DNA from 3 places in the Pseudoalteromonas piscicida genome. Region 1 is predicted to be linked to each of the others. Evidence: predicted binding sites of a transcription regulator. Region 1 holds the regulator's gene; each other region holds the start of a gene.
What was found. Region 1 encodes sigma-54, which starts transcription at its own class of promoters, with help from an activator protein. Its sites were predicted from a motif close to GTTGGCACGNNNNTNGNNT; they were not measured.
Positions count from the first base shown of each region.

Region 2: the regulator sigma-54 is predicted to act here: its motif matches at 5,018-5,036, upstream of B1L02_RS03270 (P-II family nitrogen regulator).
Region 3: the regulator sigma-54 is predicted to act here: its motif matches at 4,904-4,922, upstream of B1L02_RS11190 (flagellar assembly protein T N-terminal domain-containing protein).

Region 1 is NZ_CP021646.1:3,694,205-3,704,134, forward strand. Features, by position in the region: gene B1L02_RS16990 (calcium/sodium antiporter) at 1-881, shown strand, start outside; gene B1L02_RS16995 (KpsF/GutQ family sugar-phosphate isomerase) at 891-1,862, shown strand; gene kdsC (3-deoxy-manno-octulosonate-8-phosphatase KdsC) at 1,862-2,413, shown strand; gene lptC (LPS export ABC transporter periplasmic protein LptC) at 2,410-2,964, shown strand; gene lptA (lipopolysaccharide transport periplasmic protein LptA) at 2,954-3,496, shown strand; gene lptB (LPS export ABC transporter ATP-binding protein) at 3,496-4,221, shown strand; gene B1L02_RS17020 (RNA polymerase factor sigma-54) at 4,268-5,767, shown strand; gene hpf (ribosome hibernation promoting factor) at 5,797-6,084, shown strand; gene ptsN (PTS IIA-like nitrogen regulatory protein PtsN) at 6,086-6,544, shown strand; gene rapZ (RNase adapter RapZ) at 6,537-7,403, shown strand; gene B1L02_RS17040 (HPr family phosphocarrier protein) at 7,404-7,673, shown strand; gene mgtE (magnesium transporter) at 8,396-9,754, shown strand; partial or broken gene pmbA (metalloprotease PmbA) at 9,819-9,930, opposite strand, start outside.
Region 2 is NZ_CP021646.1:685,525-695,454, reverse strand. Features, by position in the region: gene hemL (glutamate-1-semialdehyde 2,1-aminomutase) at 1-749, shown strand, start outside; gene mrcB (penicillin-binding protein 1B) at 906-3,227, opposite strand; gene B1L02_RS03275 (ammonium transporter) at 3,395-4,624, opposite strand; gene B1L02_RS03270 (P-II family nitrogen regulator) at 4,638-4,976, opposite strand; gene B1L02_RS03265 (diguanylate cyclase domain-containing protein) at 5,166-6,395, opposite strand; gene B1L02_RS03260 (S10 family peptidase) at 6,672-8,183, shown strand; gene B1L02_RS03255 (hypothetical protein) at 8,323-8,856, shown strand; gene B1L02_RS03250 (5-formyltetrahydrofolate cyclo-ligase) at 8,853-9,497, shown strand; gene rpiA (ribose-5-phosphate isomerase RpiA) at 9,586-9,930, shown strand, end outside.
Region 3 is NZ_CP021646.1:2,381,788-2,391,717, forward strand. Features, by position in the region: gene flgC (flagellar basal body rod protein FlgC) at 1-16, opposite strand, end outside; gene flgB (flagellar basal body rod protein FlgB) at 19-429, opposite strand; gene B1L02_RS11160 (CheR family methyltransferase) at 709-1,542, opposite strand; partial or broken gene B1L02_RS11165 (chemotaxis protein CheV) at 1,558-2,489, opposite strand; gene flgA (flagellar basal body P-ring formation chaperone FlgA) at 2,630-3,337, shown strand; gene flgM (flagellar biosynthesis anti-sigma factor FlgM) at 3,410-3,733, shown strand; gene flgN (flagellar protein FlgN) at 3,726-4,154, shown strand; partial or broken gene B1L02_RS11185 (LPP20 family lipoprotein) at 4,278-4,753, opposite strand; gene B1L02_RS11190 (flagellar assembly protein T N-terminal domain-containing protein) at 4,958-6,154, shown strand; tRNA gene B1L02_RS11195 (tRNA-Arg) at 6,263-6,337, opposite strand; gene B1L02_RS11200 (FlgO family outer membrane protein) at 6,660-7,301, opposite strand; gene B1L02_RS11205 (FlgO family outer membrane protein) at 7,312-7,965, opposite strand; gene B1L02_RS11210 (FlgO family outer membrane protein) at 7,980-8,561, opposite strand; gene B1L02_RS11215 (SPOR domain-containing protein) at 8,616-9,221, opposite strand; gene B1L02_RS11220 (SdrD B-like domain-containing protein) at 9,208-9,930, opposite strand, start outside.

The DNA.
Region 1 (9,930 bases):
CCGCGCTTGCACGAAACTTTGGTGTACCGACATTAATTGTTGGCTTAACTATTGTAGCCATGGGTTCTTCAGCGCCTGAAATGATGGTTGCTGCGCAAGCCTCTCTTGCAGATAAAACAGACACCGCTGTGGGCAATGCCATAGGTTCTAACATCGCCAATATCTTACTCGTTTTGGGTCTCACAGCATTATTAAGACCACTCTCCGTAGGCTCCGGCATTTTACGCCGCGAAATGCCGCTGTTAGTTATCGTTTCATTAGCAGCTTGGTATATCGTTAGTGATAACCACTTCAGCTTCGTCGAAGGTGTTTTATTATTAGTAGGCTTCGCCGCTTTTCTTCTCGCACTTATCATCATCACGAAGCGTGGTGGCGGAGATAGCGAGGATCCATTTGTAAGTGAAGCTTGTGAAGAAGTTCCAAACAATATTCCGACTCAAAAAGCCGTTTTCTGGCTCATCGTGGGTATGGTTTTACTACCTGTTAGCGCGGACTATTTAGTTGGCGCTGCGGTTGATATAGCCAAATATTTTGGCATGAGTGACCTGTTAATAGGACTAACCATTATCGCCGTTGGTACTAGTTTACCTGAGCTTGCAGCCTGTGTTGCTGGCGTACTTAAAAAGGAAGACGATCTAGCGCTTGGCAATATTATCGGTTCGAACATCTTTAATATATTGGCAGTGCTATCAATTGCTGGGATCATTAACCCATCCGTCCTCGACGCCAATATTGCTTCACGTGATATCTTTATTATGCTTGGTGCGACTCTGCTGCTTATCCTAATGAGCCTCAGCTTGACAGGTAAACGCCGCATTAACCGCTTGGAAGGCGGTATACTTGTCGCAAGCTTCGTCGGTTACATCTACTACATCATTTAAGGAAGCCTAGTGACAACGAACCCATTTATTGACTCTGCAAATCAAGTTTTTGCTACTGAACTTGCAGCAATAGAAGAAGTGCAACAGTTTGTTGATCAGCAATTTGCAAAAGCCTGTGAGATTATGTTTGGCTGCCAAGGCCGGATCATTGTGATTGGTATGGGCAAGTCTGGCCACATCGGTAACAAAATCGCAGCAACACTCGCAAGTACTGGCAGTCCTGCGTTTTTTGTTCATCCAGGTGAAGCAAGTCACGGCGACTTGGGTATGATCACCAAAGATGATGTTGTATTGATGATCTCCAACTCAGGAGAAACCCAAGAGGTGATCTCAATCCTCCCTGTTATTAAGCGCTTAGGTGCCCCTGTCATTTCCATGACAGGCAATCCTAATTCTACGATGGCTCGTAATGCGACGGTCCATCTTTGTGTCAAAGTATCGAAAGAAGCCTGCCCGTTGGGGCTTGCCCCCACCGCCAGCACCACAGCTACGTTAGTAATGGGCGACGCGCTCGCGGTTGCGCTACTTGAAGCTAGAGGATTCACGGCTGATGATTTTGCGCTTTCCCACCCAGGTGGTAGTTTAGGAAAACGCCTACTACTAACCGTTGCTGACGTCATGCATCAAGGGGATGCAATCCCTATGGTCGACAGCCATTGCACGGTTAAAGAAGCATTATTTGAGATGTCCGCTAAAAGTTTAGGCATGACGGCAATCGTAGATGAAAGCTCGCAATTACAAGGTATTTTTACCGATGGCGACTTGCGCCGTATTATCGAGCAAAAGGTGGATATCCACACAACTCCAATCACGCAAGTAATGACGGCTAAAAGCACAACGGCACGCGCAGATATGCTCGCGGCTGAGGTACTCAATATCATGGAAACCAAACGAATTAATGGCTTGATTGTGGTAAATGAAAATAACGTTCCAGTTGGCGCCCTGAATACGCAAGATTTACTTAGAGCAGGAGTGCTGTAATGCGATTTGAAGATCTATATCAAGCCATTTCAACTGAAGCTTGGGAAAAAGCAAAGAAAATCAAATTATTGATTTGTGACATTGATGGCGTGTTCTCCGATGGTCGCATATACCTTGGTAATAATGGTGAAGAACTGAAAGCGTTTAATACCAAAGATGGCTTTGGTATTAAGGCCTTAATTGATTGTGGTATCGAAGTCGCCGTTATCACAGGTAGACATTCACAAATAGTTCAGCAACGCATGACTAGTTTAAATGTAACTTATATTTACCAAGGGCAAGAAAACAAGCTAGTGGCATATGATGAACTGAAGACTAAGCTCAACCTTAGTGATGATGAAATCGCGTATATTGGTGATGATGGTCCTGACCTACCAGTAATGGAACGAGTCGGTTTTGCCGTTGCCGTCAACGATGCACATCCACTTGTTAAGCATATCGCTCATTATACGACGTTGATGCCTGGTGGTTTTGGTGCAGTGAGAGAGCTTACAGATCTTCTCATGCTCAGCCAACATCACTTATTAACTTCCAAAGGATCAAGTACATGACCGTATTGCGTGTCATCTTACTCATTATATTTAGCTCTTTAATGGTATGGATGTGGTCACCCATGTTTAATCCATCAAAGACGGATCCAACAAAAGAAGATGAACCGTTAGCTAAGCCCGATTATGTTGCAACGACACTCCAGCAAACTACCTATAGTGAAAATGGCTTATTAAACTATCAGGTAACTGCTGATAAGATGGAATTGTATCAAGACCTTGGCTTTAGTCACTTTGAAAAACCTATTTTCACCTTGTACAACGGTGAGCAGAATTGGCAGATAAGTGCATTAGAAGCAACACTATATGAAAACAATACCTTAATATTAGAGGGCAATGTACTGGCAAAGAATTTAACACCTAATGCCATGATCACTGATATCAATGCCGATAATGTACGAGTTGAAATTAAGCAAAAATTGATGAAGTCGGAACATCCTGTCGTTATCACAGGTCCTAGTCTTAGGATCACAGGTAAAGGACTACATGCGGATCTGCAAAAGCAAGTGATCGAACTCATCAACCACACAAAGACAATTTATTATGACCAGTAAAATCATTAACAAACTAGTTTTCATCGGCTTGCTTGCAAGTTCTACTCTGGCAGTTGCTGCAGAACAAAATGAAGTCATTATTGATGCTGGCCGTCAGCAAGCTCAGCTGCAAAGCAATATCGGTATTTTTGAACAGAATGTCGTCATTATTCATGGCAACAGAAAAATAAATGCCGATCGCCTAGAAGTACATCGCCGTGCCGAACTTGGCACCAATAAACAGCTGCTTGTTGCAACTGGCAGCCCAGCCACTTTTAGCGAACGTCAACCTGATGGTAATTTGCTAGAAGCAAAAGCAAATGAAATTCGTTACGACGTTGCGAAGGGCACCTTAGTCATTTCTGGCGATGCGGAAATCAATCAAACTGGGCAAAAGATAAATGCGCAGGTCATCACTTATGACATTGAAAAACAATTGATCAGTGCAGAGCGCTCAGATCAGGAAGATTCTCGTGTCAGAACCATCCTTGTTCCTGTGGATGATAAAAAAGACGCAAAAGACAAAAAAGCGCAGGAAGAAGGTAATAATTAATGAGCGAGCTCAAAGCAACTGGTTTAGCAAAGAGTTATAAAGGTCGCCAAGTCGTTAAGAATGTTGGCTTAAGTGTTCAAGCTGGCAGTATTGTAGGCTTGTTGGGACCAAATGGCGCAGGCAAAACCACTACTTTTTACATGATTGTAGGGCTAGTACCAAGCGACAAAGGCTTTATTCAGATTGATGACGAAGATATCACTTTGCTGCCGATGCACAGCCGTGCACGACTCGGCATTGGCTATCTACCACAAGAGTCTTCAATCTTTAGAAAACTCACTGTCTATCAAAATTTGATGGCGATTTTAGAAACTCGAAAAGACTTATCTAAAGTTGAAAGAGAAGCTGAACTAAACGAGTTACTAGATGAATTTAATATTCAACACATTCGTGATTCACAGGGCATGGCATTGTCGGGAGGTGAGAGAAGACGAGTAGAAATTGCTCGCGCTTTAGCCGCAAACCCAAAGTTTATCCTGTTAGATGAACCTTTTGCTGGTGTTGATCCTATTTCGGTGTTAGATATAAAGACGATAATAGAGCACCTAAAAAACCGCGGTATCGGTGTGTTAATCACCGACCATAATGTTAGAGAAACACTGGACGTATGTGAAAAGGCCTACATCGTTTCACATGGTGAGTTAATCGCTGCAGGCACGCCAGAACATGTTTTGGCAGATCAAACCGTAAGAGATGTCTACCTAGGCGAACAATTCAAGCTATAGTTAAGACGTAGTATTAATAACTGTTAAAAAGGATTGTTAGAGATACATGAGGCAATCATTACAGCTGCGCATGGGGCAGCAACTTACAATGACTCCGCAACTGCAACAAGCCATTCGCTTGCTGCAGCTTAGTACCTTGGATCTGCAACAAGAAATACAAGAAGCATTAGACAGCAATCCATTGTTGGAAGTGGAAGAAGGTGATAATACTGACGGCGAAAATGCTGACCAACACGGCCAAGAAAAGAGCAGCGCTGACGATAATCAAGATTCAGGCGATGAAGTGCCTGTTAGTGACTATGAAATAGACTCAGATACCGCCATGAGCAAAGACACTGTGAGTGATGACCTTGCCATGGATGTCACTTGGGATGAGTACATGAGTGCAGCGCCGGCTGCAAGTTCAGGCCCTCTGCCTGATGACGATAATGTTTATCAAGGGGAAACCTCTGAATCTCTCCATGATTATCTCATGTGGCAACTCGAACTGACGCCATTTAGCCCAACCGATAGAGCTATCGCGATTGCGATTATTGAAGCGGTAGACCTGTCAGGCATTTTAACCTTATCTTGCGAAGACATTTTAGAAAGCATTAATGACGAAAATAGCGAAGAGCCTATTGAGCTGGATGAAGTCGAAGCCGTACTCAAACGCATTCAACTTTTTGACCCTGTCGGTATCGCAGCGCGCAGTTTACAAGAATGCTTGTGTATTCAGCTAAATCAATTCGCTCCAGATACGCCATGGATTGCCGAAACGAAAATGATCCTGACAGAGCATATCGACTTGCTTGCCAGCCGTGACTATCGAACTTTGGCAAAGAAAACGCGCCTTAAAGAGGCGGACCTCAAAGAGGTCATGACGTTAATTCATAGTCTTAATCCAAAGCCAGCGGCAAGCATTATTCATGAAGAGCCTGAATATGTTATCCCTGACGTATCGGTGAAAAAAGTAAAAGGTCGTTGGGTCGTAGAGCTAAATCCTGATGCTATGCCTAAAATAAGAGTAAACGACCATTATGCTGCCATGTCTAGAACGGCGAAATCCAGCACGGATAGTCAGTTTATTCGCTCACATTTACAAGAAGCAAAGTGGTTTATTAAAAGCTTAGAAAGCCGCAATGATACTTTATTAAAAGTTACCAATTGCATTGTGCAACAACAACAGGCATTCTTTGAACATGGCCCCGAAGCAATGCGCCCTATGGTGCTAAATGATGTTGCTGAAATGGTTGAGATGCATGAGTCCACAATTTCACGAGTAACGACACAAAAATACATGCATACACCACGGGGAATATTTGAGCTGAAGTATTTCTTCTCTAGCCATGTAAGTACAGAAAATGGAGGTGAGTGCTCTTCTACAGCAATTAGAGCACTTATCAAAAAGCTGATAGCTGCAGAAAATACTGCTAAGCCATTGAGTGACAGCAAAATTGCAGATATCTTAGCTGAGCAAGGAATTAAGGTAGCGAGACGCACGATTGCAAAATATCGTGAATCCCTAGCCATTCCACCGTCAAATCAGCGTAAAAGCTTGATATAAGACGTAAAACCCAAGAAGGAAAAATGCTTATGCAACTAAATCTAACTGGTCGCCATGTAGAAATTACTGACTCATTAAGAGACTATGTCACCAACAAGTTTGCGAAGCTAGAAAGGCACTTTGATCATATCAATAACGTGCATGTGATCCTTGATGTCGAGAAACTAGTACAAAAAGCAGAAGCAACATTACACGTAAACGGCGGCGAGCTATTTGCATCAACAGAGCATCAAGATATGTATGCCGCAATTGATGGCCTTATCGACAAGCTAGATCGTCAAGTTATTAAACACAAAGAGAAGCTCACTCGACACTAAAATGAAATTAAGTGAATTAGTGAACAAGGACTGCAGTAAAGCTGCGGTCCTTTTTAATAGCAAAAAACGTATTTTAGAATACATCAGCGAACTGGCTCATAGCCAAATTCCGAATGCCAGTCAACATGCTATCTTGGACGCTTTAATGGCGCGAGAGAAATTAGGCAGCACAGGGATCGGTAAAGGCATTGCTATTCCCCATGGTCGACTTGAAGGTTTGGATAAAATCCTTGCAATGGTCCTTGTCAGCGAACAAGGGATCCAGTTTGAAGCCATAGATAAGCAGCCTGTCGATATTTTTGTCGCGTTCATCGTACCTGAAGGTGATAATCAACAGCACCTGAAGACCTTAGCGGCGATTGCTGATACACTCAAAGACAAGTCTTTTTGTAAAATGCTCAGGCAAGCAAAAAGTGATGATGAGTTATATGCAGTGATCCAAGGTGAATCTGATGAGTGATGAAGAAAAAGGACTCGAGCTTATCATTATCAGTGGCCGCTCAGGCTCTGGTAAATCTGTAGCGCTTCGAGTATTGGAAGACTTAGGCTACTATTGTGTAGATAATATTCCGGTCAATTTGCTACCGTCTTTAGTCCGCAGCGTTTCCGACAATTATAATAAAATTGCAGTGAGCATTGATGTTAGAAACTTGCCTAAAGAACAGGACGAGTTTAATGACATTCTTGAATACTTGCCCGGTTTCGCCAAACCTACCCTGTTTTATTTAGACAGTGATGACCAAACCCTGATAAAGCGCTTTTCTGAAACACGCCGTTTGCACCCTCTTTCACTGCATAATCTTCCATTAGATGTCGCGATAAAAAAAGAACGTGAACTGTTAGACGTATTGATCACTCGAGCCGACTTTCTCATCGATACCACAGGCCTTAGCGTTCATCAACTTGCAGAAGATATCCGCGAAAAAATCTTAGGCAAGAAAGACAAACAACTCATTATTACTTTTGAATCTTTCGGCTTTAAACATGGCATCCCAAAACAAGCGGATTACGTTTTTGATGCGCGCTTTTTGCCAAATCCACATTGGGAGCCTGAGCTTAAGCCGCTCACGGGCCTAGATCAGCCTGTCAAAGACTATTTGTCGAGCCACAGTATCGTGCAAAAATTCACTTGGCAGATCCAAACCTTTGTACAAACTTGGTTACCACACTTAGAACGTAACAATCGTAGCTACCTAACGATTGCTATCGGATGTACTGGTGGACAGCATCGCTCAGTATACTTAGCGCAAACCATTGGCGAGCGTTTTGCTAAAACCCATCCTAACGTCAAAATTCGTCACCGTGAGCAAGAGGGTTAGATGTTAGAAGATACGTTTTTAATCCAGAATAAACTCGGTCTACACGCTCGGGCTGCGACAGTTCTTGCTCAGTTAGCGACACAATTTGATGCCGAAGTGACCTTATATCAGGGAGACAAAAGTGCTGCTGCAGACAGCGTACTAGCACTGTTGTTACTTGAAAGCAGCCAGGGAAAAGAGGTGCGAGTTGTCTGCGAAGGTCCTGATGCTCAGTATGCACTAGACGCCATTGGTGGATTAATAGAAAATAAGTTTAATGAATCTGAGTGACTCAAGCTGCTATCACCAATATAGCACTAAGGCCTGATTCATGTATTCCCTGCTACCCTCCCCCTCCGTAACCAGACTGGTATAATACCAATTAGTCTTAATACTTGCTCAATTTGAAGGAGCAAATCTGACGCTAACTGTGTTAAAAATTTTTCATTTAGAACAACTAAATAACCTGAGCTGCGGATAATTAATGCCTTTCTAGCAGCCAGTTTTAGCGCTAACTGCGTTGAATTCACTTCCAATAGCCAGCTATTGGTGCGTAAATTCGCCTTGTTTTCCCTAAAACTTGCTGGCTAGACAAGGAAAAAACTAAGTTGTGCTTTAGCAACAATGAGTTGGAACATTCCTTATCCAAACCTCAGGTTAAATAGCAAAATTTTCGCCGTGTTATCGACAAGATTTTCTCGCCTCAAAATAGATCACTTAATTAAGCGAATTGGTATAATAAGTCTCTCATAATTAAGCGTAAACCTTGGTAGTTCCCAATAAACTGAGTTACACTGTAATACCAATTTAGGTTTATCTCGTGCAGTAAAGCGAGTTGCCGAGACAAGCCTACTTTATCGTTGCTCGCATATTTAGCGTGCATTAACGATAGCAACCCACCAGCGGAAACAACACGAGTAAAATTCAAATTAAGAAATAGGTTTCTGCTATAAAATAAATGAATAGGGTTAACTTAATCACGTTATCCGCCAGCATTATCAATAAGGATGCCTATGCCTGAAGTATTTGAACAAGACTACACACTGGAACAACTCCAAAAGGTAACCAAAGCCTTAAACAGTGGTCAGTTTGTTCAAGTTAGGCGTATGCTCGCAGAGACCGCACCTTGTGACACTGCACTGCTTTTAGAATCATCTCCTCATAAAGTTCGCTCTATGTTGTGGCAGCTCGTTGACCCAGATATCCAAGGGGATGTCTTAGAAGAGCTATCAGAGGACGTAAGACTTGGGATCATCGCCCAGATGGAACCGGAGCTAATTGCTGCCGCGACAGAAGATATGGACGACGATGACCTTGGTGATGTCCTGAGAAGCTTGCCTGATACCGTCTACCAAGACGTTATCGGTGCGATGGATAGCCAAGACAGAGAACGTGCGACACAAGCATTGTCCTATAAGGAGCACTCGGCAGGTGCCTTGATGAGCACCGACACGGTCACCATTCGACCCGATGTTACCTTAGAGGTTGTATTTAGATATCTACGTCTTAAAGGCGAATTGCCAGACGGTACGGACGAGTTGTATGTAGTTGATAAAGACAACTGCTTTTTAGGCACGCTGCCTGTCAATACCTTATTAACTAAGTCTCCTGACAGCATGGTTCGAGACTTGATGGATGAAGATAAGGAAACGATCCCTATCTCCATGGATGAGTCTGAAGTGGCGCAGCTTTTTGAGCGCCATAACTGGATCTCAGCTCCCGTCGTTGACGATAACGCCCATTTGCTTGGTCGTGTCACCATCGACGACGTTGTTGACGTCATCCGTGAAGATGCCGAGCACAGTTTATTAAGTATGGCAGGTCTTGAAGACGAAGAAGATACCTTTGCGCCAGTTCTAAAAAGTAGCCAGCGTCGCTCTATTTGGCTTGGGATTAACCTGCTAACCGCCTTGATGGCAGCGTTTGTTGCAAGCTTCTTCGAAGGAACTCTGGATATTTTACCGATTCTCGCGGTGTTAAATGGCATAGTACCAAGTATGGGTGGCGTTGCCGGTAGTCAAACGCTAACCTTAGTGATTCGTGGTATTGCCCTTGGTCATATCAACCAAACTAACCAAAAGTTTTTAATGGGTAAAGAACTGGCGATCGGAGCCCTAAACGGTGTCCTATGGTCTGTCTTGATCGCTGGAGTTATTGCTGTATGGCAGTGGGATTTTACACTCGGTGCCGTTATTGCCTTCGCGATGTTTATGAACTTAGTCGCGGCAGGTATCGCGGGTGCCAGTATTCCAATTATGCTAAAGAAAATGAATATCGACCCAGCGCTAGCTGGTAGTGTAGTACTAACAACAGTTACTGATATCGTTGGGATCTTTGCATTCCTTGGCACGGCAACTTGGTTGTTAGTGTAGCAGTAACAGTGTCGAAGTGACGGAGAATGCTGGTCAAAACCAGCATTCCTTGAGCTGAGGGGAGTTACTCACCCGCTATTTGCATATTATTGAGTAGTATGGAGCCGGTTTGTACTGCGCCTCGACATTCAATATCACCGCCAACCCCTTCAATGCCCATAAACATATCTTTTAAA
Region 2 (9,930 bases), 1.1 Mb from region 1:
CGGTTTCATTTAATAACCTTGATGAAGTAAAAGCAATTTTTGAGCAGTACAAAGATCAAATCGCGTGTGTGATCATCGAGCCAGTTGCCGGAAACATGAACTGTATTCCACCGGTAGAAGGCTTTTTAGAAGGTCTACGCGAAATATGTACTGACAATCAAAGTGTGCTTATCTTTGACGAAGTCATGACGGGTTTCCGTGTTGCACTTGGTGGTGCTCAACAGTACTACAACATCACCCCTGACTTGACCTGTTTAGGTAAAGTGATTGGTGGCGGTATGCCAGTGGGTGCGTTTGGTGGTAAAAAAGAAATCATGGATTACATCGCCCCTGTTGGCCCAGTTTATCAAGCGGGCACGCTATCTGGTAACCCAATTGCTATGGCTGCCGGTTTAAAAGCGCTAGAGCTACTTTCAGAAGAAGGGCTACACGCAGAGCTTGAAGCTAAGAGTAAAGCCCTGTGTGAAGGCTTCCAAGCAGCTGCTGATGAGGCTGGTATTGCACTTACGACTAACTACGCAGGTGGTATGTTTGGCTTCTTCTTTACTGACGCTAAAAAAGTAACCAGCTATCAACAAGCAACTGAATGTGACCTAGAGCGCTTCAAAAAGTTCTTCCACCTGATGCTAGATGAAGGCGTTTATTTAGCGCCATCAGCATTCGAAGCAGGTTTTGTGAGCACCATGCATTCTAACAAAGAAATCGAAAAAACTATCGACGCTGCAAAGCGTGCATTTGCCAAGTTATAACCACAGATTAAAACTTGCATTAGTTTGTATTTAAAAAGCCCGTTCAGGGCTTTTTTTGTTTTTTCAGCTACGCTTTGAATAAATTTGTGGGAGACACAAAGCATTAGTCAGGTGGGCTGTGCTAGGGTCAACAAACCCTAGCAGCCAATACTTGGCTCAACACCTAGGTCTTGGTTCGAACATGCTCTCTCTAATAGGCAACTGCAATACTGGACCACAACTCGGAGGCGATTGCTTACCCGTTTTCGGATTGATAAACGCCCAGCGAATGGACTTTGGACGCTCATCTACAATCGCCTGTGGGTTCAGCGGTTTGAGGTAACGAATATAGAGCTCTAGCGCACCTTGGCTGCCCGTTAATCCCGTAGGCTTATTATCATCACGACCAATCCAAGCAACAGTGACCGTATTTTGGTCAAAACCTGCAAACCAGCTATCTCTTAAATCATTACTAGTCCCCGTTTTTCCTGCAAGTTGAATAGAGGGAAAGTGAAGATTGAGACGTTTAGCTGTGCCTTTTTTGGTTACGCGCTTCATGCCATATTTCGTCATGTACACCGCATCGCTGTCTAGCGTTTGGCTTTTTTGCACAGGGTGTTCGTACACAAGCTTACCCAGTGAGTCGGTGATAGCCATGACACTGGTCAACTCGCTCTGCTTACCATCTGCAGCAAGTGTGGTGTAGGCCTCTGCAACATCAAAACTGGATAGCTCTAACGCGCCCAACAATAAAGAAGGATAAAGTGGAATCGACTTAGAAACACCAAGCTCATTCAAAGTTTGCGCGACTCGATTAACACCCACATCCAAGCCAAGATTTACTGCTGGAATATTGATACTATTGCTGAACGCTTCAAACATTGGCACTTGGCCTCTGAATTTATGATCAAAGTTCTCTGGAGACCAGACCTTACCTGAGCCGTCCGTCACTTCAAGGGGGCTGTCATCCAGTAGCATGCCCAAATGGTAGTTTGGATTCGACAAAGCACTCAAATAAATAGCGGGCTTGACCAATGAGCCTATATTGCGCTCGGTATCTAATACCCGATTAAAACCTGAAAACTTCAACTGACGACCAGCAACTAACGCCGATACCCCCGCTTTTTCAACATTAACTGACAGCATCGCGGTTTCTAGATCTTCCGTTTTGAAGCGGCGCTCTAAGTAAGGTAAGCCCTTTTTAACGGCATCTTCCATCGCCGTTTGCTTTTGTAAATCGAGGTAGGTAAAAATCCGAATTCCAGAGTCGACAATGTCATCATCAGGCACGAGTTTCTTTAACTCGCGATTCACCAACTCCAAATAGCCAGGATAAGACTGCATACGGCTCGCTTTTAGCGGTTGTACGTCAATCGGCCTTGCCAGCGCTGCGCGATACTCAGGCGTTGTGATGAGGCCATTTTCCACCATCAGCCTTAAGACTAAATCACGCCTTTCCATTACCCGCTCAGGATAGCGTCTTGGGTTATAAAAAGATGGCCCTTTAACCATCGCAACTAACATAGCGACTTGGTCAAACTCAAGCTCGTCTACCGGCTTACCAAAATAAAAATCGGCCGCAAGCCCCATACCATGAACGCCTTGATTATAGGCTTGTCCCAAAAACACTTCGTTTAAATAGGCTTCAAGGATTTCATCTTTGCTATAACGGAAATCTAAAATCAATGCAATGAACGCTTCATTCACCTTGCGGATTAAGGTGCGATCTCTGGTGAGATAAAAGTTTTTTGCGAGCTGTTGCGTGAGCGTACTGCCGCCTTGTACGGTTCGCCCTGCTTTAATGTTGGCATACAGTGCACGTAAAATAGACAGCGCAGAAACACCATGATGTTCGTAAAAGTCTCTATCTTCTACCACCAGCAGTGTTTCTTTTAAAATATTAGGGAATTTATCGAACGGAACAAACTCTCTGTCTTGACGGGATTCATTGCCGATCCGGGCAATTTGCACTGGCTCTAAGCGAGCGCCAGCTAAGCGTCGACCTTGATTATCAACAATATTTGCAAGCTTTTTACCAGCAAAATTAAGCGTAAAAATACGCGCAGCTTCTGGGCCATCGTAGAATTCGAACGCGCGACGATGAATGGTGATTGTGCGACCTTGAACGATATACTGACCGGTACGGCTGATACGATTTACACGAGAATAGTTAAGCCGCTTCAGCTCCCACAGCACTTCATCCTCATTAAGGAACTGATCAGGAAAAAACTGCATCGATCTGGCATAAACCTGAACGGGAAGTTCCCACTTATTGCCCTCAAACTGCCGGCTTATTTTCGCGTCTAAATAGATGATATAAATTGCTACAAGGAATATCGCCGCAATAGTCCCCTTCCAAAAGAAAGACCACAATGTGCTCAGTATACGGCTTTTAACTCTTTGCATCTTAGAACCGTTTTGCTGGGTATTGTTTTTACGCGAAGTGTTCGCTTTGACGTTTGATTTTTTGGCAGGTGTTCTTTTCTTTTTATCCGTCATGACCCAAGTAAAACTAAAAAATGAATCGCAAGATGGTAGGGTAACCTAAATTAACAACTGCTGAAAGTAGAATAATATTTATAAAGAAAAGTGAGCCCTGCTGGACTCACTTTGTTTAGACAACGAGAACTTTACAATATTGACCGAGAGCCAACTGTATTACTATATTACTGTCCGCGAACTGTCACGAACTCGGGATAGGCATCTACGCCACAATCATGTTGATCCATACCACTTAACTCTTCTTCTTCGCCAACGCGGATCCCCATGCTTGCTTTCAATACACTCCAGACGATATATGAAGCAATGAAAACAAAACCTAAAATAGTGATAAGCCCCACAGCCTGACCTTGGAAAGTAGCGTCTGAGTTTGAAAATGGTACCGTCATCACACCTAACGCCCCGCATACACCATGAACAGAGATAGCACCTACAGGATCGTCAATTTTTGCCTTGTCTAGCGCGACGATACTGAACACCACCAAAGCACCACCTAACGCGCCGAGGGTAAGCGCCAATACAGGTGTTGGAGAAGCCGGCTCGGCGGTAATGGTAACAAGACCTGCGAGTGCACCATTAAGCACCATGGTTAAATCTGCCTTGCCCCACATTAATTTACACACCAACAGTGCAGCAACCGCACCTGCAGCCGCCGCCGCATTGGTATTTAGCATGATTTGGCTAACCGCAATGGCATTTTCTTTGTCTGCAAGGAACAGTTGAGAACCGCCATTAAAGCCAAACCACCCCATCCACAAAATAAAGGTGCCCAGTGTAGCCAGTGGCATGTTGGAGCCAGGAATTGGGTAGATCTCACCATTTTTTCCATATTTGCCTTTACGCGCACCAAGTAACAGGACACCCGCTAGTGCAGCCGCAGCACCGGCACCATGCACAATGGCAGAACCGGCGAAGTCCACGAAGCCAAGCTCAGATAAGAAACCACCGCCCCACGTCCAATAGCCTTCTAACGGGTAGATAAAGCCAGTTAACACCACACAAAATGCTAAAAACGCCCACAATTTCATACGCTCAGCAACAGCGCCCGAGACAATTGACATGGCCGTGGCAACAAATACAACTTGAAAGAAAAAGTCAGATTGCAGTGCATGGTCGGCATCGTCCGCAGCACTGCCTATGAGTGCGCCTAGACTTGGTAAAACTCCGCCTTCGGCATTATCGACATACATGATGTTATAACCAATAAGCAGGTACATAGTACAAGCAATGGCGTACAGTGCGACGTTCTTGGTTAGGATTTCAGTGGTATTTTTTGAGCGCACTAATCCCGCTTCAAGCATGGCGAACCCAGCTGCCATCCACATAACTAAGACGCCAGATATCAGAAAATAAAAAGTATTTAATGAAAATTGTAGTTCTATTATTGTATTTTCCATTGTTCGGATCCCCTCAAATGGCTTCTTCATCAAGTTCGCCGGTACGGATCCGAACAACTTGGTCTAAGTCGTAAACAAAGATTTTCCCGTCACCAATTTTTCCAGTGAACGCAGCCTTTGTAACCGTTTCCACAACGCGCTCAGCGTTTTCGCTTAACGTCGCAATTTCTATTTTTATTTTTGGAATGAAATCGACTTGATATTCTGCACCGCGATATAGTTCGGTATGACCGCGCTGACGTCCAAAGCCTTTAACGTCAACAACCGTCATGCCTTCAATCCCCAGATCGGCTAACGCTTCACGTACCTCATCAAGCTTAAATGGTTTTATTATTGCACTTATCATTTTCATGCTGAGTCCCCTTAGGACAGTTGATCCTGTTGTATGCAGTAATCCAACCTTTGTGCCAAATTTTTTATTCCTTAATTAACAATGAATTAAAATGAGGAGTGGAATTTTACGCATAAAAAATGCACCATCTAGGTGCATTGATATTAAGTCTGAACTGAGTTGGTGCATAAACACCCAAATAACAAAAAACTAATGCGCAATAACGCAATTGCGCTGTTTGTCTTTCGCTTTATAAAGCGCCTTATCGGCCTTACGCATCACTTCGCTTAAACTTTTTGATTGACAGACTGCGAGACCGATACTGATGGTGCAGTAATACTGACCTGCCGGGATATTAAATGCCTGCTTAGCAAGACGCTCCCTGAAGTCTTCTAGCATGTGCTTTGCCACCTTCATATCTGAACTTGGAATGAGTAAAGCAAACTCTTCGCCACCTATACGAGCCACAATATAGTGACCAAATGCACTTCGTAGTAAATCAGCGACTTGTTTAAGTACATCATCACCGCTTTCATGGCCATATTGGTCGTTAATAGATTTAAAGTGGTCGAGGTCTAACAATGCCAATATATGCTGGCCCGGTTTGTTTTTGATTAACCGTTCTGCTTGCTGACAGAAATAACGGCGATTATAAAGCCCTGTTAAATAGTCTCGATGGGCATATTCTTTGATTTCCGCAATTAAATTGAGCTGCTCCATCGTCTGCATAATACGACAATGAAACTCTTCACTCATAAAGGGCTTTGCCAAAAAGTCATTGGCGCCATATTTGATAAACTTTGCCGATAAGCCATGACTTCCCGCGCCAGACAAACCAATAATAGCCAACTCATCACGTCCGCGACTATTACGAACGGATTTCACCAGTTCAAAGCCATCCATCGTCGGCATCGCAAAGTCTGTCAGCAGCAATTTAATTTCATGGTCGCACAGCAACATCTCCAATGCCTGTTCGCCATCTTGCGCCTCAAGCACTGTAAATAATTGCTTTTCAAGCATTTGCTTCATTACCGCTCGACTGATCACAGAATCATCGGCGATCAGCGCCTTGCAACCTTGGTTTCTCAACAGTCTAGATGCTAACTTGACCGCGTATAGGTATGAATCACGATTGTCTTTAATTACATAATCCACCACGCCCATTTCAAGCATTTGCTGGCGACTATATTCATCTATTTTTGAGGTCAGCACCACAGTGGGAATTTTGTGGCTGAGCGTGAGCTGCACGACCTCTGCGTCCATCGCATCGGGCAGCGTTAAATCTACCAGCGCCAATGTATATTGGTGCTGTGCTAAGAAGTCCTTACTTTCCTTGAGGGACCAAGCAAAATCGATTTCGACATCTAGATGCTGAGCAGCAAGGTGTCGCAATACCTGTTGTACGACTTTACTGTCTTCAACAATTAAAATTCTTTGCATGGATTGAGATCTCTTAAGTACAACGAGAAGCGCAGTGAAACAAGAATTTAACGGGGCTAAATACTTTATTACTACATAATAAAGTACTAAATATACGCGAATCTTGCACTAAAAAAAACCAAATCGGCTCAAATTCGTTACTTTTCGATAAACGAGGTTACAACAGCCTATTTTTCAAACCTGCCGTTTTTTTTGTTGAGTTTGTCTCAATGGCTTTGAATTTCAGATGAAATACTTCTTTAATGCAGACATACCTACTGCAATACCGAGGAAGCAATGAAAAAACTACTACCACTATTGCTCGTGAGTTGTGCCCTACTCTCAGCGCCAAGCATAGCTGAAGAGCACAATCGCGCAATTGAGATAGATCATAAAATAACAACTGAGCATAGAGCCGAAATAAAAGGCGAACGTATTAACTACACCGCGACAACAGGCACACAGCCGGTGTGGAATGAAAACGGCGACGCAGTAGCAACGTTGCATTACACCTACTACAAGCGCACAAAAATCAAAGATATGAGCAAACGTCCGCTGCTGATCTCATTTAACGGTGGTCCGGGCTCAGCTTCTGTGTGGATGCACATCGCCTATACTGGCCCAAGAGTATTAAAAATTGATGACGAAGGGTATCCCCTGCAACCTTACGGCTTGAAAGACAATCCTTATTCGGTGCTAGATGTTGCCGATATTGTTTATGTAAACCCAGTCAACACAGGCTACTCTCGCGTACTCAAAAATGCTGAAGGTAAATACCCAAGTAAAGCCGAACAGACAAACATGTTTTTTGGCGTCAACGCGGACGTTAAGTACTTAGCCGAGTGGCTAAATACATTCATTCATCGCAATGAGCGCATGCTTTCGCCTAAGTATCTGATTGGTGAGAGTTACGGTACGACCCGAGTGTCAGGTCTTGCACACGCGATGCAAAATAATCAGTGGCTTTATCTCAATGGCGTTATTTTGGTGTCTCCTACGGAAATCGGTATTAAACGAGAAGGTCCTGTTGAGGTTGCAAACCGTCTACCGTATTACGCTGCCGCCGCTTGGTATCACAAGGCACTGTCCTCTGAATTGCAAAATAAAGACTTACTAGAGGTACTTGCTGAAGTTGAACAATATACTGTTGATCAATATCTTCCAGCACTTGCCAAAGGTGCATTTATTAGCGCCCAAGAAAAGCAAAGTGTGACACAGGCCGTTGCTAAATATAGTGGCTTAAGCGAACGCTTTGTGGCTCAAAATAACCTAGATATTCCCACTGCGGCATTTTGGAAAGAGCTGTTGCGTGACCGCGGCTATACGCTTGGTCGACTGGATTCACGCTATCTTGGTATTGATAAAAGAGACGCTGGTTCTCGTCCTGATTATTGGCCTGAGCTAACCTCTTGGTTGCATTCTTTTACCCCTGCAATTAACCATTACTTCGCAACGGAACTCAATTATAAAACCGACGTAAAATATAATATGTTTGGTTCGGTTCACCCTTGGGATAACAGTGATAATAATGTGGGTGAGCAATTACGATTAGCGATGGCTCAAAACCCTTACCTAAACGTGATGATCCAATCGGGCTACTACGATGGTGCAACGAATTACTTTGATGCCAAGTATAATATGTGGCAACTCGACCCAAGCGGAAAAATGCGTGACCGCTTAAGCTTTAAAGGTTACCGCTCCGGGCACATGATGTATCTACGTCACGAAGATTTACAAAAGTCGAACGAAGATCTCCGCGAGTTTATCTTAAAAACAACGCCAAAAGCGGATCAGTCTGCGCTTTACTAAACTCCCAATCAACTGTGGCCGCGCGAGCGGCCACTTATCTTAACTCTCACTCGGTGGTAAAAATTTCCTTTTATCCTTCTACAGTTACCTATAATCTAGATATACTCAATACTATCTCTCAACAACTTAGGCACACACCATGAACGAGCAGTTTAAAGTCGTCTTCGTTGGCATGGCCGACGGTAAGGATCAGCAAAGCGCTGCTATCGCAATTGCAGACAGGTTGAAAACCTCACCCTCAAAGATCCAGCAATTTTACGCAGGCAAAAGCCTGTTTGCTCCTGCAGATAAAACCAAAGCGCTGAAACAGGTAAAATTACTTGCAAGCGCGGGGATCAATGCCAAGCTACAAAGCCAGACAGCATCCGCCCCAGCCAACGCAGATCAAGAGCGCGTATTTGAAGCGCTGGATTACATCACGAGCAGTCTAATACGTATCGAAGAGCGATTAGAAGAAATTGAGCAGCGCATAGCACCAACCACTCATACAGAAATTGAAGATACCACAGACGAAGAGTGGGAGTCTAAGGAGCTATTCGATGAGCTGGACTTTGAACCTAGCCCTCCTACTAAATCGAAGACTTGGCTGTATTATTTGCTCGCTGTATTAATTCTTTTATTTATTCTGCTTGGTGTGAGTTTGTTTTTCCCTGAATGGCTCGCGTTAGAATGAGTAAAACTAATAGCAACATAAATAAATCTCAAGTTACTCGTGCTAATTTGAGAAAAATGATTAGAAACGCAAGAAACTCGCTGTCAGCAGACCAACAGAAGAAAGCTTCATTACAGCTCAACATTAATTTTTTTCAACAAATAAAACTCCCTAAAAATGCCAATGTAGGGGTCTATCTACAAAACGATGGTGAACTAGACACATCCCTTTTAATTCAATCACTCTGGGATAAAAAACACCGCGTTTTTCTACCCGTAATTCATCCCTTTAATCCCGCTAATTTACTCTTTCAACAGTATGAAAAAAACTCACCCATGAAGGCAAATCGCTATGCTATCTTGGAACCTAAGTTAGATTGTTCAGCTGTGGCACCGCTTGCATCATTGGATTTACTTCTGATGCCTCTGGTTGCTTTTGATGAGCAAGGTAACCGCCTCGGTATGGGCGGTGGGTACTACGATAGAACATTAGCGTTACACTACGCTGAGCAACGAGCAAAACCAGCACTTGTTGGCCTTGCTCATGATTGCCAGCAAGTTTCAAGCTTACCAACAGCAGCTTGGGATGTACCGCTCTCGACTATTCTCACCCCAACCAAACTATACACGTGGCCTAAAAATAATGAGAAGGCAACTAGTTAAGCGCATCTAGAGCCACTTTTGACCATGACGCTGGCACTTTGATTGAGTTATACTCCATACAACTTCAATGACAACTAAGTGTAGCGTTATGACTCAAGATGAAATGAAAAAAGCCGCAGCATGGGCAGCTTTAAACTATGTAGAAGAAAACACCATTGTTGGGGTTGGTACAGGCTCAACGGTAAACCACTTTATTGATGCACTTGGCAGTATCAAGGATCAAATCAAAGGTGCAGTATCAAGCTCAGAAGCTTCAACAGAGAAGCTAAAGGCACTTGGTATTGAAGTTTTTGAGTTAAACGATGTGTCAGAGCTTGCGGTATATGTTGATGGCGCAGATGAGATCAACAGCACCAACGAAATGATAAAAGGCGGTGGCGCAGCACTGACGCGCGAGAAAATCGTTGCAGCCGTTGCCAAGAAATTTGTTTGT
Region 3 (9,930 bases), 1.3 Mb from region 1:
CGTTATATAAACTCATAATTATGCCCCTTGCCCGCCGAGTGCCTTCTTAAGACCACTGAACTTACCACCAAGAAATTGCAAACTGGCTTGGTACTCTAATGCATTCTGTACATACAAGTTCCGTTCCACTTGTATATCCACTGAGTTACCATCACCTGTATCTGCTTGATTTGGCGTACGATATAGTTCTGAAGAGTTGCTCATCTTAGTGCCACCACTGAGGTGTTTGGCATCCGTTCTGACCATATCATTGCCGCTTCGCTGTGATGACTTTGCCGCTTTTAATGCACTCGCAAAGTCGATATCTTTTGCTTTATATCCTGGAGTGTCTGCGTTTGCGATGTTACTCGCTAGCATTTCAGCACGCTGAGAACGGATCAGCATGGTATGCTGATGTACACCCAACGCTTTATCGAAACTAATTGCCATTGTCTGACTCCAAAAATTTGACTTCAGTATGACAAAGCAATCTTTAGGCCAGTTTTTAAACTTGATTTATACCTTAAATTTCAATGTGTTAAATTTCACTTTTGGAATAATTAAACTTGAGTCAATATTGAGGAAGAAGTAAATAAGAGGAAGTGTCTGAATAATTGGCGGCTTGGCTGAAGCAATTCGCAGTTATAAGACTAGAAATAGTTACTGGAAGTTCCGTTACAAATAGCCGATGCTAGCTATAGCGACCATCCCTGCCGCTATTTGTTAGTTTTAGGTCTTTTTCTGATAGATGATCCCTGGATTACAACGGATCATATTAAAGTCGTCACTTAAACCCGCCATCGACTCTGACGCCCCTAAAAACAAATAACCATTAGGATTTAACGACTGAGCAAATTGCGAAATTATTTTGGCTTTCACTTCAGGCGAAAAGTAAATCAGGACATTACGGCAGAAAATAACATCAAACTTACCCATCAGTGCATAAGAATCCAACAGGTTTAAGTGTCTAAAGCTGACCATTTTACGAATAGGTTCAACTACCTTGGCCATTCCATTACCACTATCCATAAAAAATTTCTTTCTGCGCTCAGGAGATAACCCCCGCGCCAATGCCAGCGCGTCATATTCAGCATTTTTACACATATCAAGCATTGTGTTAGAAATGTCTGTACCGACGATCTGCACACCCATTTTTAGCGCACCGGGGCTTTTACTCACATACTCGCTCGCAGACATCGCGATTGAGTACGGCTCCTGTCCTGATGAGCTTGCCGCCGACCAAATCTTAACTGGCCGTCTTAAGTCTTTAAACTCTGGTAAGATTTTCGACTTAATCAACTCGAACGGATAGGTATCCCTGAACCACAGTGTTTCATTCGTTGTCATCGCATCCACCACAGCGGCACGCAATTGCCGCTCATGGGGACTAAGCGTTTTAGAAACTAAAGACGATAGAGTTTCTACACCAAAGCGAGCCATCAGAGGAGCTAATCGACTTTTAACCAAATATAACTTGTTGTCACCCAGCACGATCCCGCACTGTTGCTCCAAAAAAGTTCTAAATTGATCGTACTCTTTTTGCTCTAAATGCTTATTTTCCAAGTGCTACCACCAGCTTTAATCACAATGAACCCATTTCTTAACCGCTGCGGCTAATTCATCTGGGTTAAACTTAGCAATAAAATCGTCAGCGCCAACTTTCTCAATCATGGCCTGATTAAATACACCACTCAGTGAAGTATGGAGTATCACATGCAATGGCGCTAATTTTGGATCAGCTTTTATTTCAGCCGTTAGCGTATAGCCATCCATTTCCGGCATTTCAACGTCAGAAATCAACAGCCCTACTCGCTCGGTGACATTATTTTGACAGTCCATTTCGGCTATTTCACGAAGCCTAATTAATGCTTCTTTGCCGTTCTTCGCAAGCTCAGTCTGAACTCCCAATGGCTCCAATGCACGCTTGACCTGATTGCGAGCAACTGCAGAATCATCCGCGATAAAGACAATACGCTCACCTAAATCTTTTTGCATTTCACCGTCAGAGACAATGTCAGCACTGACTTCTGTGTTGATCGGGCAAATCTCATTGAGGATTTTTTCTACGTCTAAAATTTCAACTAACTCGTTTTCAATTTCGGTGACCGCTGTCAAATAGGAATATCGACCCGCACCAGATGGTGGGGGCATTATTTTTTCCCAGTTCATATTCACTATACGCTCTACTGCACTGACTAGAAAACCTTGAACTGAGCGATTGTATTCCGCAATCACAATAAAACAATTGCGAATATCTTGAATTGGGGGTCCACCAACCGCAAGTGACATATCTATTACAGAGATAGTCTGGCCTCGAATATGAGCAACCCCCGGATAAGAGGATTTGACTTGGGCATGCTTGTCAATGCTGGGCATTGAAGCACTTCTCGGACTTTGAAAACGTTAATGCCGAAGCGCTGTCGACCTTGAAGTCGAAAAAGTAATAGCTCGAGACGGTTTTGCCCAACCAGCTGTGTACGTTGGTTAACCGAGTCTAAAATACCTGCCATTTCAATCTCCTACTGTATAAACCGCTAATCGGAACGATCTTTGCTTCGACTCTGATATGGTTTACCACCCTTGATTAGGTGCAGTTATTAAAGCAGAATCTTTATACCTTGTTTCACCCCATAAGCATAGTCGAAACATCATGAGTTTGTTAAAAAAAACCCATTACATTCAGTTTTTTTGTTTGTTCGCTTATTTTATAGGCGTTGACTATGGTTATTGTCAGCAATATGACAACAAAACTTTAGAACAAAGCGCAATCGCGTTTGTTGAACCGAATGTTGAACAAGATCCTGATAGTCAGCTGTCGATCACCGCTATACCACTTGACTCAAGAATTCCAGCAAGGGATTGTCAATCGCCGCTGCAATATAGTACAGCGATGACTCCGCCTTTTGATACTCAAGTGACCGTCCAAGTGAGATGCAACGACACTCTCAGCTGGACTCAATACGTTCATGTGCGTATCGACCACCTCTACCCCATTTTAGTAAGCGCGACCATGCTAGAAAAAGGCCGTGTTATTCAGGATGAAGATGTGAAAATAGAGTATCAGCCGAAACGTTTTAGAAGAGTTTCCTATATAGAGGATAAGTCAATATTAATAGGCAGCAGAAGCAAACGTAATATAAGAGAGGGTCAAGCCTTTACTCAAGCCCATATTTGCATGGTCTGCAAAGGCGACACCGTGATAATTATCGCGAAATCAGGCGGGCTTGTGATCAAAACTCAAGGAGAAGCGCAACAAGATGGTAATCGTGGTGAACTTATTAATATTAAAAACTCTCGCTCTGGCAAAACCTTACGTGCTAGAGTAATAGAAGTGGAAACAGTAGAGGTGAATCTATAAAAAATTTGCTAAAGTAATACTACTAAACGCCGATAACAAGGCTGAGAGTATAATTTTATTGGGTCTACAATCATGGTTAATCAAGTTAACGGTCAGAATCAGTCTACATCCGTTGCTAATAATGTTAAGCAACAGAAGGCTGAATTGCAAAGAAATGATGCGAATAGTGCATCAGTTAAATCACCAGCTACGCCTAAAGCAGCTGCGGACTCAGTCAGTCTGACTCCGCAAGCACAACAGCTGAAAACAGTCAATGAAAAAGCACAGCAATCATCAGGCTTTGATGACAAGAAAGTCGAAGAACTGAAAAAAGCGATTGCAGAAGGTAAGTATCAGGTTGACGCGGAAAAACTCGCCAAAAACATAGCTGCATTTGAGTTCGAAATATATGGATGATTTGGTTCGGCTTTGCCACCACAAACTTTCAGAACAAATCTCAACGCTAGAAGCGATGACCCAGCTTCTGGCGCGTGAGCTTGACGAGCTTGCGTCTCGGCGTGGCGACAATTTAAAAGAAATCGCTCGCGAAAAGCTAACTCTCATTTCAAAACTGCAAAAGATCGATAGTGAATTAGCAAAAACTGATTCTCATATTTTTGAGCACGATGAAGTAATCTCACTCGTTGCTAAAGTACGAGCACTGCTCAGTGAATGCCAAACCAAAAATGAAATCAATGCTAAAACGGCTCATCAGGCCAACGTAAGCACACGGGAGCTAAAAGGGATCTTAATTGGAGCACCGACTTCTGTTACATATGGTCAAGATGGTAGTGTGAAAAGTAGCGACAGTGAGTTAGTACGTAACCTAAAGGCGTAGCATAGCCACACTAGTACTGTTTTAGCATCGAAGCATAAACAAAATACACCGGCCTTGCAGCTCTACAGCACAATTGAAAAATTAAAACGTGAAGCGCATTAGAAGAGCAATATATAAGACTGCTTACTTAAAGCTATAAGATATTTTCTTAATTTTCTGCGGCTTGACTTGGGTAACATACAAATCATAAACGCGTTTCATATCAAGCTCTAATTCCGTCGCGTAAGTATCGCCGACAGCATAGCTTTTCAACACCTTAGCCCCACGAACTAGTCCATTTACTCGACTCTTAAGACCGTCGTTTTGCGCAATAGCCCTTTGACCGTGATAGTGGATGTCAAATTCTGGCCATACAGTTGCTCAGCCAATTCACGATACGCTTCTAATTTTGAGACTTTAATTGCCATTAGCTGCTTCTCACCCGCAGTTTTACCAGGCTGAGCACTCAAAGGCGCATACCCCACAGCCCGTAAAACAGGAAAAGTTTCCGGTTGCACTGTCTCATATTCAATGTGCTTATCAACAAGGCTTGAACAGCCGCTGAGCCCCGCCAGCGAGCAAACCATAACAACTGCACTGATAGAATTAGTGATACGCATTTCACCCCACTCCGCTACAATATATACCAATCAAAACTTAGCACTTCCCCTGCATCTTAATCTCGCAAGGGTTATTGTGGTTTCATTGAGTATTGGCAAGAAATAAAATTAACTTTCATAATGGATGATTATGCACGAACCTTGCCAAAATTTGGCACAGGTATTGCTGAGTTAAAGAGTAGTTTTTGATCTGGGCATTTAAACATGAAAAAGCAATTCGCGACCAGTCTAACACTGTTGTGTATCACCTTAACTCATCCAGCTTATGCTGAATGGTTTGAAGTTACCGGCATGGCTGACGTTAAAAATGGCGACCATCAAAAAGCCAAAAGAAAAGCCGTAAACGACGCCATTACACAAGCATTGCTGTTTTCTGGCGCTTCTGTGAGTAGTGTACAAACAGTCACCGATGGTGTGCTCACTCAAGATCAACTTAAAATCCGCTCAAATGCCGAAATCCAAAGCGCTAACGTGGTTGCTGAAGCAAAAGTCGATGACTCATGGCAAGTGACACTACATATCGATATTACGCCACAGAGTGGTCAGTGCCCAACCAGTGCCTACAGCAAACAGATTGCAGTGACACAGAGCCAGTTAAAAAATAAACATCAAGCAACATTAGGTCAAATTTTTGACATAAATAAAGCGGTGAGCGAGCGCTTGTACCAAACAATGTCTGAACAGAAGTTGAACTTAGAACCCATTCCCTACTTCGCACAGACCATAGACGTTAACCGCTTTTTCAGTCAGCGTTTTGATTATAATGAACAGTTAATCGAGACCATAACGGCCAATACTAACAGTCAATTCGTATTACTGAGTCAAATTACTGATATTGCTAGTGTAGATAAACTCAATAATGACCTCGCATTTTGGCAAAGCGATAAATACTTAAGAAGCTTTAAGGTAGACTTTGCACTATTTGATGCCCTTTCTCATGAAAGAGTATGGCAAAAGCAGTATGCAACTCAAGGCGTTTGGCCTTTTAAGAAGACCAAATTAATTGATGTGTACAGTGAGCGCTTTTGGCAGACAGATTATGCTGATGAGATCCAAACCACGCTGACACAAATCGCAACAGATTTAAACGCAGCGGTCGCCTGCTTACCAACCAATGGTAAAATCCTACATATCAATGATGAACAAGTCGTTATTAATTTGGGTCGCATGCATGGCTTAAAGAATGGCCAGATCCTCAATGTAGCGCATAGTAATCCGTTGACTAACGTCGATGGTAAAATATTTATGCACCAAATTAAAACTATTAATAAGCTGCAAGTGATCCAGGTGAATGCACAAAATGCCATTGCGGTAAACATCAGCAATCGCCCACTGCACAATGTGCAAATTAATGATTTGGTTGAAATTCAAATAGACAATGAAAATGAGTTTGCACTGTAAGTGCTGAGCCTGCCTGTGGTAAAGGCAAGGTTTTCGACGACTACGCACTCTAAACCATGCTTGTGCCGCCCATTTACTTTGGTAATTCCACGCTGTGGTGAATGTAAATGGCGTCCCCAGTAGGAATCGAACCTACATCTAAGCCTTAGGAGGGCCTTGTTTTATCCATTAAACTATGGGGACAATCTCTAAAGTCAGTTACGAACGCCTTTTTAGCCTTCGTTAGCGGGGTCTGCATAACTTAAGTCTGGAGTTGTTGGTTCGCTTTCGTACTGCATCCCAGTGACTTCGCTTTAGTATACTGATCTTAATGAACTTTTAAAGATTAATAGTCAAATTATTTGTGGTAATAAATGGCGTAAATCCGTAGGCGAATACGCAGCAGTTAGGCCCCACTACTGCGCTATCAGTTACTTCGCTTGAGGTTTGAGTAAGAAATAGGATAGCGCTTCGCTTTTAATAAAATCTAAACGCTATTCTCTTCTAAAAAGTGCTATTTGAAGTATTACCTTGAAGCGGTTGCCTGATCATCAAGAATAAAATACGGGATGGTCACCACCGTGCTCGCGATCACTAAATTGGTGTTAAACTCTAGCAACCTTGCATTCACCTCCACGCCTCGTGGACGGTAAACCATAGTGCCTGTCAGCAAATGGCTGGGTGATTGCACGTTTTTCAAGCGACTTGCGTTACGAGAAAAAGTCAAATCGCCACTGGATGTCACTTCTATTTTTCCTAGCGCTTTAAAGTCTAGCGCTTGATAGCCCAGCTTTTGCATTTGATGCATTAAAGACTCAGCCAATTGGTTTCCTAGCTGATTAGTATCCCTTAGCGATTCATTAAAGTTAACAAAACTAGCGACCGCTATCGACTCCGGCTTTTGCCCCAATACCGTATCTGACAATTCCAACGCAATTTGATTGGCGTAATTCGCAATTTCTTTGCGATGACGATAGCTAACGAAGCCAATATCTTGCGTTACCGCCGCTTGTAAATCTTCATTACGTTCTTGCTCTTCCATCATGGCATATAATATTTCCATGTCGGATTGCTGCGTTTCTGTAGATTCAGGAGCCGTCTGTTTTGTCATTTCACAGCCACCGAGTAATGCAAGTGTCGTCGCGAATAGCACTACATTTTTCATCATCGCCTCCGAATTAGTTCGCGCGCTCTATACGAATGCCATCGTATGCCGCACCATCTTGTAGGGCATTGACTACGTTTTGTGGCAAAAAGCCTTGAGCAGAGCCCACGACACTTTTACTTCTAAGTCCAACCACTCTGGCATTGACCATAACTCCGCCTTGGTGATTAACCAAAGTACCACCTAGCACGTATAAAAAAGGATGGTTGTCAGATAGCTCTAAAAAATCACGGCTAAAAATAAAATCGCCTTCAGGTGTCACCCGGATATAATCTGTTGTTTTAAAGTCCACAACGGGGATCCCAAATGCATGAAGCTCATGGATAAAGCTTTCAGCCAATTGGTTACCCAGCAAGGAGCCTTTATCAAATTCTTTATCTAAAAATACAAAACTTGTCACCGCTACCGGTGTTTTCTCATTCACGTGTTTCAAGTTTGCTACCATGTCTTGCATAATGCTTTGAACATAGTGAGTGACATTCTTACCGGCCATTTGCTGAGAAACAGAAAATTGCTTCATACCGTTTGGGTTACTTTGATACATCGAAGATTTCTCAAAGCCATTGCGCACGGGCTCAGCCTGAGCATTATCCACCGCAAAAAAGTGACTCTGAGCACAGCCAACCATCAATGAAAGAGGCAAAACCAAACTTAATACTTTTTTCATTACTCTCATCTCCACTAATATTGGCTTCGTATAATTTGACCGTCGCGATTTGTGACACGCTCCGTCCCCCACATCGCAGCTTTAGGAATACTGATTGATGCAGCTGAAACCGCGCGATTATGTAACGTATCAACCAGCCTCGCATTGACCAAATAGGTATCTCGACTTTCTACGATTGTGCCGACCACCACAAGGTCAATTTTCTGGCGCTGATTCAGCTTATTTAACTCCCGGCTTAACATACTATCGGCAGAACTTTGTAAAGATAAAGCGTTCCTGAGTCGATATTCCACAACATCGGCCCCCATTTGACTTAAATGGGTCATGAGGGATTCTTGCAAGGCCACGCTCAAGCCAGAACCTTGCCCATCAATGGTATCATACAGCTGATTAGCCTTAAAAAAACTCGTCACAGCAAGCGTTGAATTCGGCTTGAAGGGACGTACATACTGCCCGAGCTCCGCGGCTAACTGAGCGCCAAACCCATCTAAATCAGGTAAGATTTCTTGCTGCTGGGTCGCTTCTCTTTTCCCAACCTGTTGACTGCTTGTACACCCTACCAACAACACAATCACTATGAGTGCTAGATATTTCATTTCACCACGCCCACGATAAACTTATCGGATAAAATGCAAAATACGCACCAAGTTTTAAAGTCGATGACTGGTGTAGTGACTAACTAAGCAGCTTAAACCTGCACGCTTAAGTTGCTGGCAGCCTTGATATGCAGAGGCTTTATCTGTGAATGCACCTAATTTTAGTCGGTAGTATTTCGTACTTTGAATATCTACTTGTTCGATATTCACTTCGCTTTTAGCAAAGTCTAGCGGTAGCTTATCCTTAAGCTGTTCATAGGTCTGCCTAAGCTTGACATACTCCGTTGTAGAGGCCAATTGAATTGCAAATTCAGCCACTTCCTCCTGCTTATCTTGTTCCTCTACGAATTTTGTTTCTCGCGCTTTTACTTGTTCGGGCTGCTTTGCTAAAAGCTCCGCGTCCTTTTGTTTTGCAAGTGAACTTGATAGCTGCATCGCAATAACATCAAGATCTTCCTGCACTTCTTCAAACTTAGCAACCTGCTGTTTTAGCGCTCTTAGCTGCTCTACTTCTTGTTGTAAGGTACTTACCTGTTGCTCCAGTAAAGATAGCTGCTTCTTCATTTGTAATGTGTCAAGTTGACTCTTGCTCGCAGTTGCTTGGCAACCACTTAACGCAACGAAACTGAGCATAGTGAGGTGCCACTTAATTGATTGCATTTTTTTCTCTTTCATAAATAGTTAAGGCTTCCACCGCGCAAGAAACTTTGAAGGGAAGTAGGTTTTGGCAAATATTTGCCGCATTTTGCGTGGCGTCATTTCTTAAGATAAGTAAATAGGTGGCGTCGCCTTCTTTTTGCGCATACCCAAAACTGTCGCGTAATAACGTAGGATAACGCTTAGCCAAAATCGCCGCGTATACTTTTAATATAGTTAGCGTATTGAAGCGTCCAACTACAGCAAACTCTTGCGTGGTTGCATGCTGTCGCTGTAATTCGTGATTTACATCAAGCAGCAAGTCTCCCTCTGCACTTAACTCCACTTCTATCTGCTGAGTACTGGCTACCGCGAGCCTTTTCGCATCACTTATCGCTGTACGATAAGTCCCTGGCTTCAAACCAGTAAATACATAGTAGCCGTCATATGCCGTCTGAGTGCGCGCGACTTCGTTACCCTTTTCATCAAGTAAACTGACTGTTGTGAAGCCTGCAGGTCGGTGTTCAGTACCCTCATTGATTTCAACAACACCTTCAATTTCCGACGAGTTTACAAATGGTATTTCAACATATTCAATATAACCGGGCCTTGGAGTGAATGAAAAGCCATCGTTAGCGGGAACTAAAAAGGGTTCGGGGATTGTATCTTTGTCAACAATAATATCTGTTCGTTTGTAATTTACCATTGCGGGTAGCAGTGCTACACCATCGTC